DNA from 2 places in the Syntrophothermus sp. genome. Region 2 is predicted to be linked to the other one. Evidence: riboswitches for the same ligand, from Rfam matches in the RefSeq annotation. Region 2 holds a riboswitch; the other holds the start of a gene.
The links. A riboswitch is a leader RNA that binds a small molecule or an ion and turns the genes downstream of it on or off. The one in region 2 is predicted to bind cyclic di-GMP.

Region 1: it holds a riboswitch for cyclic di-GMP, as region 2 does, so the genes downstream of both, HPY90_RS12055 (prepilin peptidase) here and HPY90_RS11210 (transglutaminase domain-containing protein) in region 2, are expected to answer to the same signal.

Annotation. Positions count from the first base shown of each region.
Region 1 is NZ_JABUEX010000046.1:9,139-14,800, reverse strand. It holds gene HPY90_RS12065 (methyl-accepting chemotaxis protein) at 1-48, shown strand, start outside; gene HPY90_RS12060 (type IV pilus twitching motility protein PilT) at 189-1,412, shown strand; cyclic di-GMP riboswitch class I at 1,491-1,576, shown strand; gene HPY90_RS12055 (prepilin peptidase) at 1,839-2,579, shown strand; gene HPY90_RS12050 (type II secretion system protein) at 2,667-3,158, shown strand; gene HPY90_RS12045 (GspE/PulE family protein) at 3,355-5,055, shown strand; gene HPY90_RS12040 (type II secretion system F family protein) at 5,120-5,662, shown strand, end outside.
Region 2 is NZ_JABUEX010000038.1:18,576-24,237, forward strand. It holds gene HPY90_RS11190 (hypothetical protein) at 1-193, opposite strand, end outside; gene HPY90_RS11195 (hypothetical protein) at 330-941, opposite strand; gene HPY90_RS11200 (hypothetical protein) at 991-1,683, opposite strand; gene HPY90_RS11205 (response regulator transcription factor) at 2,100-2,753, opposite strand; gene HPY90_RS11210 (transglutaminase domain-containing protein) at 3,053-3,946, opposite strand; cyclic di-GMP riboswitch class I at 4,041-4,127, opposite strand; gene HPY90_RS11215 (DUF3892 domain-containing protein) at 4,270-4,455, opposite strand; gene HPY90_RS11220 (DUF433 domain-containing protein) at 4,887-5,126, shown strand; gene HPY90_RS11225 (DUF5615 family PIN-like protein) at 5,123-5,497, shown strand.

The sequences.
Region 1 (5,662 bases), on a different contig from region 2:
GTAGCCTCCCTTTCGGAGCAGCTGGAGGAGATTGCGGCCAAGCTGTAGCATTACGCCGCTCAAACTGGCAATGACTGTAAATAGGTTCGATCCTTTGGTCGTATGTATTCTGATAGACGTCGAACCTGTAGTTGCGCTGGTTAGAGAGACGCCTCTTTATAGGGGTTGATAAACAGGGGGTTGGTGTTTTGCCGGGTGAGCGTCAAGAAGCGGAGCACGATGTCACAGGGGGTCCAGCAGGAAGAGGATACAAAAGAGAATCGTTTTTTCACGACCTTCTTGTATGCGCGGTACGGCTGGGGGCCGCCGATCTTCACCTCACCGTGGGTAAGCCTCCGGTAGTGAGGCTGAACGGAGTCCTTTGGGACCTCGGAGACCTGGCGGCCAGAGGCCCGGACGAAGGCCGCAGGGAAGTTGGACAATTTTTACATATGTGGCCCGAGGCTGGCCATGCCCTGAATCCGGTGCAAACCGAAGAAATTGCCACCTGTTTGGTAGCGGATTCCCGCCGCTCCGAGGAGATGAAGAAGAAAGGCAACGCCGATATCGCGGTGTCGCTCCCTGGGCTTTCGCGGTTTCGGGTAAACGTATACCGGCAGCGAGGAAGTTTCGCTGTGGCCTGCCGGGTTTTGGCCAGCAGAATACCTACGGCCGAAGAACTCTTCCCCTGCACGCCTTCAGTGGGTCTGGTGGTGCGGCGGCTGGCCGAACTGCCGCGGGGGTTGGTATTGGTAACCGGGCCTACCGGCTCGGGCAAATCGACTACTCTGGCGGCTATGGTCAATCACATCAACGTAAACTTTAAGAAGCACATAATAACCCTCGAAGACCCCATCGAGTACCTGCACCGGCATAAAAAGAGTATCGTGAACCAGCGTGAGGTAGGAGAAGACGTGGAGAGTTTTGCCGAAGGATTGAGGGCTGCCCTGCGCGAAGACCCCGACGTTATAATGGTAGGTGAGATGCGGGACCTGGAAACGATAGCTACCGCTATTACCGCAGCCGAAACCGGGCACCTGGTTCTGTCCACCCTGCATACCAATACGGCGGCGGAGACGGTGGAGCGTATAATCGATGCTTTTCCTCCGCACCAGCAATCCCAGGTTAGAGCCCAGCTGGCTTCGGTGCTGCACGGAGTTATATCTCAACAGTTACTTCCGCGCCTGGACGGGCAGGGACTGGTGTGTGCAGCCGAGGTTTTGGTAGTCACCCACGCGGCGAGAGCACTGATCAGAGAAGGTAAGACCCATCAAGTCCCTTCAATCATTGAAACGGGAGCTCAGGAAGGGATGATACCTCTGGATCGTGCCTTGGCCGAACTGGTGAGAATGGGTGTGATCACAGAGGAGCGGGCAAGGGAAAGAGCTGCCGATTCCCGCCTGCTTTCCAGGTATCTGGAAAGGCGAGGTTAGGGACGGGCTGGTCCATATCATATAATGAAACGGTTGCCAGGGTAGCCAGAATGCGGTTATAATATCGTGGAAGTACATAACAACTGAGGGCAAACTCACCGAAAGGTGAGGGCGCAAAGCCTCGGGCCTAAGGGCGAGGAGTCTATGGCGGCCGGGTTGCCTTAGGAAATTAACCCCAGAATTCCTAAGTACAGCGTAGCATATCTTAGGTTCTGGGGTTTTGTATTATAGACGACACTGATTTATGAATTAGACGCTGATTAACGCTGATGAATAACTGGTGAGAAAACAATTCGGAGATGGAATCTTACGCGTATCAGATCCAGCACTGTTTGATAATAAGGTTAAGTTTTTAGAAAAGACTATTGTTAATCTACGACTATCAGCAGACGAACAAAGGGGAGGGGAGTGCAGGTGGGGACGGGGTTGTTGGTTTTTTTTCTGGGCCTATCGGTCGGGAGTTTTCTCAACGTCTGCATCGAACGCCTACCTAAGGGAGAATCCGTGATATCCCCCCCTTCACATTGCACCGCCTGCGGGCACAGGCTGGGATTGCTTGATCTGGTCCCGGTATTGAGCTACATTTATCTCAAAGGCAGGTGCCGTTACTGCCAAACCCCCTTTTCCCTGCAATACCCGGTGGTCGAGATGGTAACTGGGCTGCTCTTTGCCGGTGCCTGGGCGCGGTTCGGGTACTCCTGGAATGTCCTACTCGCCTGGGTGTTGGTGTCCTGCCTAACCGTCATCACCGTGGCCGACCTGAAACACATGGTCATACCGGACAAGGTAATCGTTTTTGCCGTGTTGGCAGGTGGAATTTTGGTGTACCTGGATTCCTGGACTCGGTTGAAGTGGGGCCTGGCGTCAGGACTGGGGGCCGCCGCTTTCCTGGCGCTGGTTTTGGTGGTGTCTAGGGGCGGCATGGGCTGGGGAGATGTTAAACTGGCAGGAATTTTGGGCTTGTTCCTGGGCGCGAGCGGCACCTTGGTGGGGCTTTTTGTGGCTTTTGTTTCTGGAGCCCTGGTCGGTTTATCGCTGGTGGTCGCAGGCAGAAAAGGCGCCAAGGATCTCATACCCTTTGGCCCTTTCTTATCCCTCGGGGGCCTGGTGGCCTTTTTCTGGGGGCAGGAGATTGTTGACTGGTACCTGAAGCTGCTGGTGCCGTAGTGAAGGGGGTGAGACTCAGAGGGAACCTGACGGGGAATAAGGATTATCGGTAAGCTTCAGGCAATCTTAAGAAAAGGAGGAGATGTTATGTCACTGTCGAAAATTAGGAGAAAGAAGCAGAAGGGTTTTACGCTGGTAGAACTGATGATAGTGATTGCTGTCATTGCGGTTTTGGCTGCGGTGTTGATTCCCAAATCGAATTTGGTCCAGAATTCTGCGCGGGAAACGGGAGTTCTTGCTAATGCTAGACAAATTCAGGGCATAATTGAGGGAATGATGCATAAAAACTACAGCAGTGGAAGCGAGTTTCGAAATGCCTTAGAGAGCAAGATCAATGGCATTGATATGACAAACCCGTTTACGGGCAAGATCGATGCCGAACAGAGGAGCGCGGCCCAAGGTCCGAGCGGCAACTATGCCGTCGTGATTTCAGCGGATGCCGCGCCCGGTGGAGGCAGCAATGAGTATAAGGGCATAGTCTGGGTGCAAGTCAGCGATGGTACTGATCTGGCCATAGTGATAACTGCGTATGGGGCAGATAAGCTACCCATCGAAGGTGGCCCCATTAGAGTCCGGTAGGTTTGTTTTCAGTCGATGGTTCCAGCACTTTTATTTTTGTTGTTGAATCCGACTTACTTTACACACCACTATCGCGGTAACATGGCTACGTCGGTCCGGGGACTACGCACAGGAAACTTTCCCGGTAACTTTGCTTTAGATAGCTCGACTTACTTAGCTTAAGCCTCAAGTTTTTCCTGCTTGCGAAGGGACGTTGATGTTTAGGATGAACCAGGAAAGTAGAGGCAGACCCCGGCTGGGCGAACTCTTGCTCCAGGCCGGGGCCATAACCGAAGACCAGCTGCAGCAGGCTCTGAAGCTGCAGAAGGAAGCTGGGCCGGGCCAGCGTCTGGGGGATATTCTGGTAAAGAACGGTTTTGTTACGGAAGCCGAGCTGGCCAGGGCCTTGGAAGAACAGCTGGGGATCAGGAGCATCGATCTGAAGATCGCTCCTATCGACGTGGAGGTAGCGCGCAGGATCCCGGAGAACCTGGCGCGCCGCCACACGGCCATCCCTGTCCAGGTGGTAGACGGTGCTCTTATCGTGGCCATGAAGGACCCCCTGGACATGCTGGCGGTGCAGGACATCCGCCTGGTAACAGGCATGCCGGTAACTCCGCTGCTGGCCTCAGAAAAGGACATCCTGGACACCATCGAAAACGTGTTTTCCCAGCGAAGGGCGGCTGAGCAGGCGGCCCGCGACGCGTCCAGGATGCAGGAAGAGGCTGCAGCCCAGGCGGCAGCAGCTCTCGATATCGAGAGCGCGCCTGCGGTGAGGCTGGTGAATTCTTTAATCGAAAACGCGGTCCGGAGCCGGGCCAGCGACATACATATAGAGCCCAGCGAGAAGCGGATGCGGGTGAGGAACCGGGTGGACGGAGTTCTCCACGAAGTATTGAGTACGGATATACGGGCCCACGCTCCGGTTGTGAGCCGCATCAAGGTTATGGCCGGCCTCAACATCGCGGAAAAAAGGATACCCCAGGATGGAAAGATAGTAACCCGGGTGGACGGGCGGCCTGTAGACCTGAGGGTTGCTACCATGCCGACCGCCTACGGAGAAAAGGTGGCCATCAGGATTCTCGACCGGGCTTCTTTTTTTATTGATAAATCTCAGCTGGGGCTGAGCCCGGAAGATATAGAAAAATTCAACCGGCTGGTGAGCCGCCCCTGGGGTATAATTCTGGTAACGGGGCCTACCGGCAGCGGTAAGACCACGACCCTGTACGCGATGCTGGCCGAGATGGATTCGGAGCGAAAAAACATCGCTACTTTGGAGGATCCTATCGAATACGACATGGAAGGGATAAGCCAAACCCAGATTAACGTCCAGGCCGGGCTGACTTTTGCCAGCGGCCTGCGGACCATGCTGCGGCAGGACCCGGACATCATAATGGTGGGAGAGATACGGGACGAGGAAACCGCGGAGATCGCGGCCAGGGCGGCATTGACTGGTCACCTGGTGCTTTCGACGCTTCACACCAACGACGCTGCCAGCACCGTGATCCGCTTAATGGATATGGGACTGATGCCTTATCTCATAGCTTCCTCCTTAGCTGGAGTCATAGCTCAGCGCTTGGTGCGAAAGGTTTGCCCCGATTGCAGGGAAAAATACGATGCCGGTCCCGAAGAGAAGAGGATACTGGGAATGCCTGAAGACGAGGCTCTGCTGCTGGTGCGATCCGGGGGCTGTGTAGCCTGCCGGGGAACCGGCTACCGGGGCCGAACCGGCGTTTTCGAGATCATGGAAGTTGACGGGGAGCTGAGAAAGCTCATCAACCGCGGGGTATCGGCCGACGAAGTGCGCGAGGCGGCGTTACTCAAGGGCATGGTGCCCCTGTGGGAAGACTGCAGGCGCAAGGTGCTGGAAGGAATCACCACCTTAGAAGAGGCCCTGCGGGTCACGAGTTCTTACTAAGAGTAGTGCCGGGATTTAACTCGGTTCTGTCGGCAGCTCGATAAGCAAAGGGGAGCTGGGTAAAGTGCCGGAGTTCAGTTATGCGGGAGTAAACGCCGCCGGGCGCCTGGAACAGGGTGTACTGCAGGCAGATAGTGCGGTCATGGCTGAGTCACTGCTGCGGGAGCAGGGAATCCTGCCGGTTTACGTCAGAAGCAAGGCTTGGTGGCAGCAGTGGAGACCGCCGGTCACCAAGAAAATAGGGGCCCGGTCCCTGGCCGTTTTGTGCCGGCAGATGGCTATGGTTCTGCGATCGGGGATGGGTGTGAGCGATGGACTGGAGCTGGTCAGCCGCCAGGTGAGCGACAAGCTTTTGCGAAGGGAGGCTCTGCGGATGTACCGCGAGGTCTTAAGCGGAAGGAGCTTGTCGGAAGCCATGATGGCGGAGGACAGCCTGATACCCGGTTTGTTGGCCAGGATGGTAGCCACCGGAGAAGCTTCGGGTAACTTGGAGCAGATACTGCACAACATGAGCCAATACTACCAGCAGCGGTACGAGACGGAGAAGCGGGTGAAAGGGGCCTTGATCTACCCGGCCCTGCTGACGGTAGTGAGCATCGGCCTCTTG
Region 2 (5,662 bases):
CGCCCATTTCGGAATGATAGTCAGGACCGTTATCCATCTGGAAAACCGAATTTTCAAGAATGCCCCATTTCAATTCGCCGCTTTGGGCCTGAGTATTGATGACGACTGTGTCTGACCATTTTGCAAAACCGAAGCCAGCCAGGGTCAGAATCAAGACGGCCGCCACACAAAGTACCATGATCTTCCTCGTCACCTACTCTCCACCTCCCTGGAAACTCCGTCCATATCCGGTTGGAATCTTCCTCAACCTTTCTACTCTTCGCTACCGTCCGCGGATCCTTAGCTTCATAAGCTACCGGAACGGCGATGCGTGATGTGAGTATAGGCTCCTATTCAAGCTGTTTGTTCCAGCGCACATAATCCGGGCTAACGGTCAGTATTCCGTTGGCCGTGTCGCTCATGCATCTCATACTGAACTCAAGAAAAACTTCCTGGCCAGGATCAAGCACACATCCCTGTAACGCTCTTTGCAGCGAACTCAGGTTGACCCCGCACAGTGTCTGGGCGTCCGGGAGGGTCAAAACCCACCTGAATACAGTCACCCAGCCAGGAGACTCGTCACTTGACCATTCAAAGTCGAGGCCTCTAAGCCGAGCAGGAATCGTACCCCCGTTACCTATCTTGACCCTGCATACGGGAGAATAGTGGGGGCACCCGCTGTTGATCAAGAGGTCTCCACTCTCGTAAGCAGGTACCCCGTCAATGTCGCAGGAGTAAGCACCGTCTACCCACGTTATGCTGCTGGGGGAACATTCTTTGTTGCAGTGTCCCTGATAGCCGTCACGAACCTCTTCACACCTAATGCCCACCGCTAGGATACCGGTTTCACCGCGCATCCGCACTTTGAGTACGTCACTCCACCGGGCATAACCCGGGCCCATAGCGGTCAAGGTAGCCACCAGAATCGCAAATACACACAAGGTTCTCTTAATAGCCGTCACGAGGTGTCCCCCTTCCTAGGTTACCTGCGGTGGAGCACGGTCTTAACACTTACTCGACCGTTTCAGCAGTCCCAACCTCGTTCCACTGCGAGGACTTGATGGTAATGGTTCCGGTCGCCGAGGCGTTCATCGGGCAAAGGTTGCCGTCTTCTTGTCCATTGTCGGTTTCGTCTATATAGAACTCCAGATTCACGGTCAAGGTGCCGTTTTGGTGCAGCTGCTGGTGTCCGATGGCCTCGACCAGACCATCCCACGTGGAGTTATTCTCATCAGACTCGACAGTGAAATTTTCTGCTGGTAATCCGTAAGCTGCTGGGTTGTCCACAGTAAACGACCAACCGGCTACTTTAATGAAAGGAGCCAGGTCACCCTGCCAGTTCGGACCCTGAATATCCTCAATCTTGACAGGCACCGTGCCAGTGCTGGTGATTACGAAGGTAAAACCGGGCTTGTAGAACGGGTATCCGTTCTCGATGGTTACATTCAGAGAGTGGTCAGCGTTCTCGCCTTCGCCCTGGACACACTCGATTGAAGCAACGTCCTTGCCTTCCTCATTATGCCCCGGACCGTACTGCGGGTCGGCACCAGGATCGTTTACCCCGCCAGGCGCAATAGTCGTTTGCAGGTTACCGGTTTCCACGTCGGAGCTGATGGTAACGGTATCGGACCATTTCGCAAAGCCGAAACCGACCAAGGTCAAAGTCATAACCGCCATGACACATATAACCACGATTTTTCTCATTTGTTAAAAACCCCCTTACCATTCCTACAGTGATCTATTCTCTCATCCATTCTGAATCGAAGTCTAACCTATGGCGTCAATCACCCCTTTCAACACCGAATAGTTGCCGGACATTCCTCTTTCTAGTCTACGTTTCCATACTAGCAGCTTCTTATCCTAACCTTCTATCGACCGAAAGGACAGAAAAAAGACGGCGAGTTAAACCCATATTGCGATTCGGGCTAGTCCCCTTCCCACGCATGTGAGACGGGGAAAATGGCAACAAAAAAAGGCCGGAAGCAGCCTTCAAGCTCCTACCCGGCCTCAAGTCTTTGCTAATTAGCTTTGCCTCTTTCTTTTAACTTTTTAATACCTATTACGTACAAATACTATACAAAGACAACCACTCCGCTGCGACCTGTTCCTTCTCGTAACGGCTATCCTATGGTCATGTTCCCGTTTTTGACCAACCCGAGCTGATAAGCAGCGGCTACTGCTTCTGTCCGGTTACGTACTCCGAGCTTACGGAAAATGTTGCGTAAATGGGTCTTAACCGTCGATTCCGATAAATAAAGGCTGGCTGCAATTTCCTGGGTCGACAGTTTCTTTCCCAGCATTGCCAGCACTTCCTCCTCACGCCGGGACAGGATTGAAACCGTCCCCTTGTTTTCACCAGTATCCGAACCCAAACTGGTTTTCAGGTCAGGACGGGGCAGGCACAAAAGTCCAGCCCCTACCACCAACTCCACCGCGCTCACGATTTGCTGCGGCAAGAGTCGTAAGGGCAGACAGCCCATCACCCCAGTTCTCACTAGTTCCAAAAGATTGAAGCGGTTAGGATTGCCAACCATTACCACGGTCACGGTGAACGGACAGCAGGCCTTTAACTCCGTTAACATGTACAACAAATCTTCTTTCAGCTCCCACAGTACTATCTCTGGTTGCAGCTGCTCCGCCGTCTGAATCATTTGGTCGAGATCAACCGACCCAGCTACTTCAAACCTGCCACTGGCTGCGAAAGCCGCTGCCAGCCCGTCCCTCCACTGGCTCGAATTACTCGATAACAGGATGCGGAATGCTCCCATAAGCATCACCTTGTTATAACCCTTCTCATCATCCGCTCGCGTTTCCGTTGCTATTATCGTTTGCCTTGAACTTCGCCTAAAAAGTTGGATCTCATCCCCAAAATTTAGGATTAGTCTCTATGGTAATTTAATTCGCCACACGCTGTTAAGTTCCTCCTCAACAACAAAAAAATACCACCGTATGAACGATGGTATTAATCCCCCTCTGTTTCTTGGCTACTTCCCACAGCGGTTTGTCATCCCTTCTTTACAAAGAAGTCACTTACTTTTCTTATTCCTGGCGGGTGAAGCGACCGGGATCAGGATTAATCCAGGGTTACTTCTAGAGGATGATGAGTCTTCCGCCAAAGTGACTCGTCTGGGTTGAAATAGGTGGTAGAAGGTTTACGAATAAACCTGCCGTCTTTGATGTAACCAGCATCCCACGTGGCATCCACCGATACCCACTTGCCATCCACTAGTATCTCATTCCAGGCATGGAGTTGGGGCAAAAACCCGTCATTTTCCGCTCCTGCCTGGCCATACACTACCTTAGCGGGTAAACCAACCGCTCGCGCCAAAGCCGCGGTGACTAGCGCGTAGTTGAGGCAAATCCCTTTGCGAAGCGTAACGGTTTGACTGGCAGGTACCATGGAGCTATCCGTGTTCGAATCCGCAGCACAATCGTAGGCAATGTTCTGCGTCACCCATGCATGAATGCTCCTAAACTTGTCCATGTCTGAGGCCCCAGAATCCACCAAGGATTCGGCTAGCGACTTGATAACCGCACTATCACTGTCAACGTAGGCCGAGGGAGAAATATAGCGCCAATCTTCATCCTCAAGGCTGTTTACCGTGAACCGGATGCTCCCGTCGAAGCGGCGCGGGTTGTCCCCCGCCCATACGGTATAGACCCCGGGACCAAAACGAAGGTTCACGGTACGGGAGAACCTTCCTTCCTTGACAGGAACCGAGTACGTCTCCAGCTCCTTTTCCGGCCCGCGCAAGCATATCCACACCTGAGTAAGGGTAGATGTCCCTTCAATAAGCAGTTTTCCAGAACATTCAGCGTTGTTTCTAGAAGGCGCGGTAATAGTTATTGAGGGTGAGGCGAAACTGACACTGTATTCGGCCCATGCCTTACCGACATATCCGTACATAGTGCTCAAAGAAAACATTAACGCCAGAGCTACGGCAAGGACCCGCTTCTTGGCCACCACGGTTATCCCTCCCCCCAACAAAAAACCAGAACCGCCTGCCATGCTGACAAGCGGCCCTGGTAAAATCTTTCCTCGAAATAACCCAGACCCGGCTCCTGGCAGCTGGCTGGCATGGCGAATGTTCGCTTTAGCCCCTATAGCTTTGCGTCACCATCTTTGGATGGCTTTGCCTTTATCAGGAAACACAGTCTATTTTGTTGTCTTCGCGCTTTTGACCATGTTTTCTACAAAAATCCTACCACAGTTATGTCGCCCTGCCAAGAACTTTGGGTCCGATTTGGGTTATTCGTACCAATAGCTCGGTGCTATGGTCCTAGTGGCCTTCACATTTCCACGTCCGCCCGGAGATACTCGCGTCCCTGCCGGTCCACGTCCACCGTTACCCCGGCTATGTTCCCCTTTTTAACTTCTGCCATTACCTCGTCCATGCTGACAACACGCCCGTCATCGAGAACAGCCCCTACAACCTGTCCTTCTTCGTTCCGCATAATATCCGCTATCCTGGGCATAGCACGACCTCCTTCAGCCTTTTCCCTAGTTTTCCCTGCCCAGGATCAGGTATGTGTACTTCTGGCACCACCAGAGCCAACATATCTATTAGAAGCGTGAACCGAGAAAGGAAGGTTGGAGGATAATTTCGGGGGGTTATTTGCAGACTAGATTTCTGAAAAAACAGTTCCTTATCCTTCCTATTGTGCTAAAACAATAGGAAAATTACCCGGACAAATACCCCCAATTCTTGCACCCTACACAGGTTTTTAAAGCCCCTCCATCCTGCAAATGCCAGGGATGAATAAGTGGAAGCGCCAGCCCCAGGATTCGACTCGCGGAGGACTGCGGCAGGCCCGACGCTGGTAGTAGTGAAGTAGTACGGTTATGCAACCTGTAAGTTTCTAGTGGTGGAAATCATGGTAGAATAGTAACCAGGAGAGTGGTGTTTGTGAAGCTTGACCGCATAACTGTAAACCCCCAAATATCCATGGGCCAGCCCACCATACGCGGTACGCGTTTTACAGTGGCTTTTATTTTGAAGCTTTTAGCTTCCGGAATGGATATTCCTGCTATTCTTAACGCTTATCCGGAACTGGAGGAAGAAGACATACGGCAGAGCCTGATGTACGGTGCCTGGCTTGCTACAGAGCAGACAAGACCTATACCTTGGGAGGCCCAGGAATCTTGAAAACTTTACGGTATCTGGCAGACCTTCATATTTCGCCTCTCACGTGTGAATTGCTACGCAAAGCGGGTTATTCCGTAGTCAGAGTAAGCGACGTTCTTTCTCCCGCAGCTTCCGACGAAGAAATTTTACGTTACGCATGCAAGCACCAGATGGTCATTATAACCCAGGACTTAGATTTTTCAGCTCTTCTCGCCATTACTAATGCTTCACAGCCGAGCGTTATAACCCTCCGCTTAGCCATACCTCACCCACAGGCCGTAGCCAAAATTCTTTGCCAGGTACTACCAGGGGTGAAGATGGACCTGGTAAGAGGAGCTATAATTTCTGTGACCGAAGACAAAGTTAAGGTAAGGACTCTCCCTGTCCACTGAGGACGAGCTAGAGGGAGACTTGGCCACCGTTAAGGAGTTTTTGCAAAATGAAAGTGCGGAGGCATCGGTTACGCAACTTTGTCAGTACCTCCTGATGTGATCGATCTTAGTTTTTGGGCATTTTGGGGCAATAAAAAAGCTCCTCACCTGAACAGTGAAGAGTGT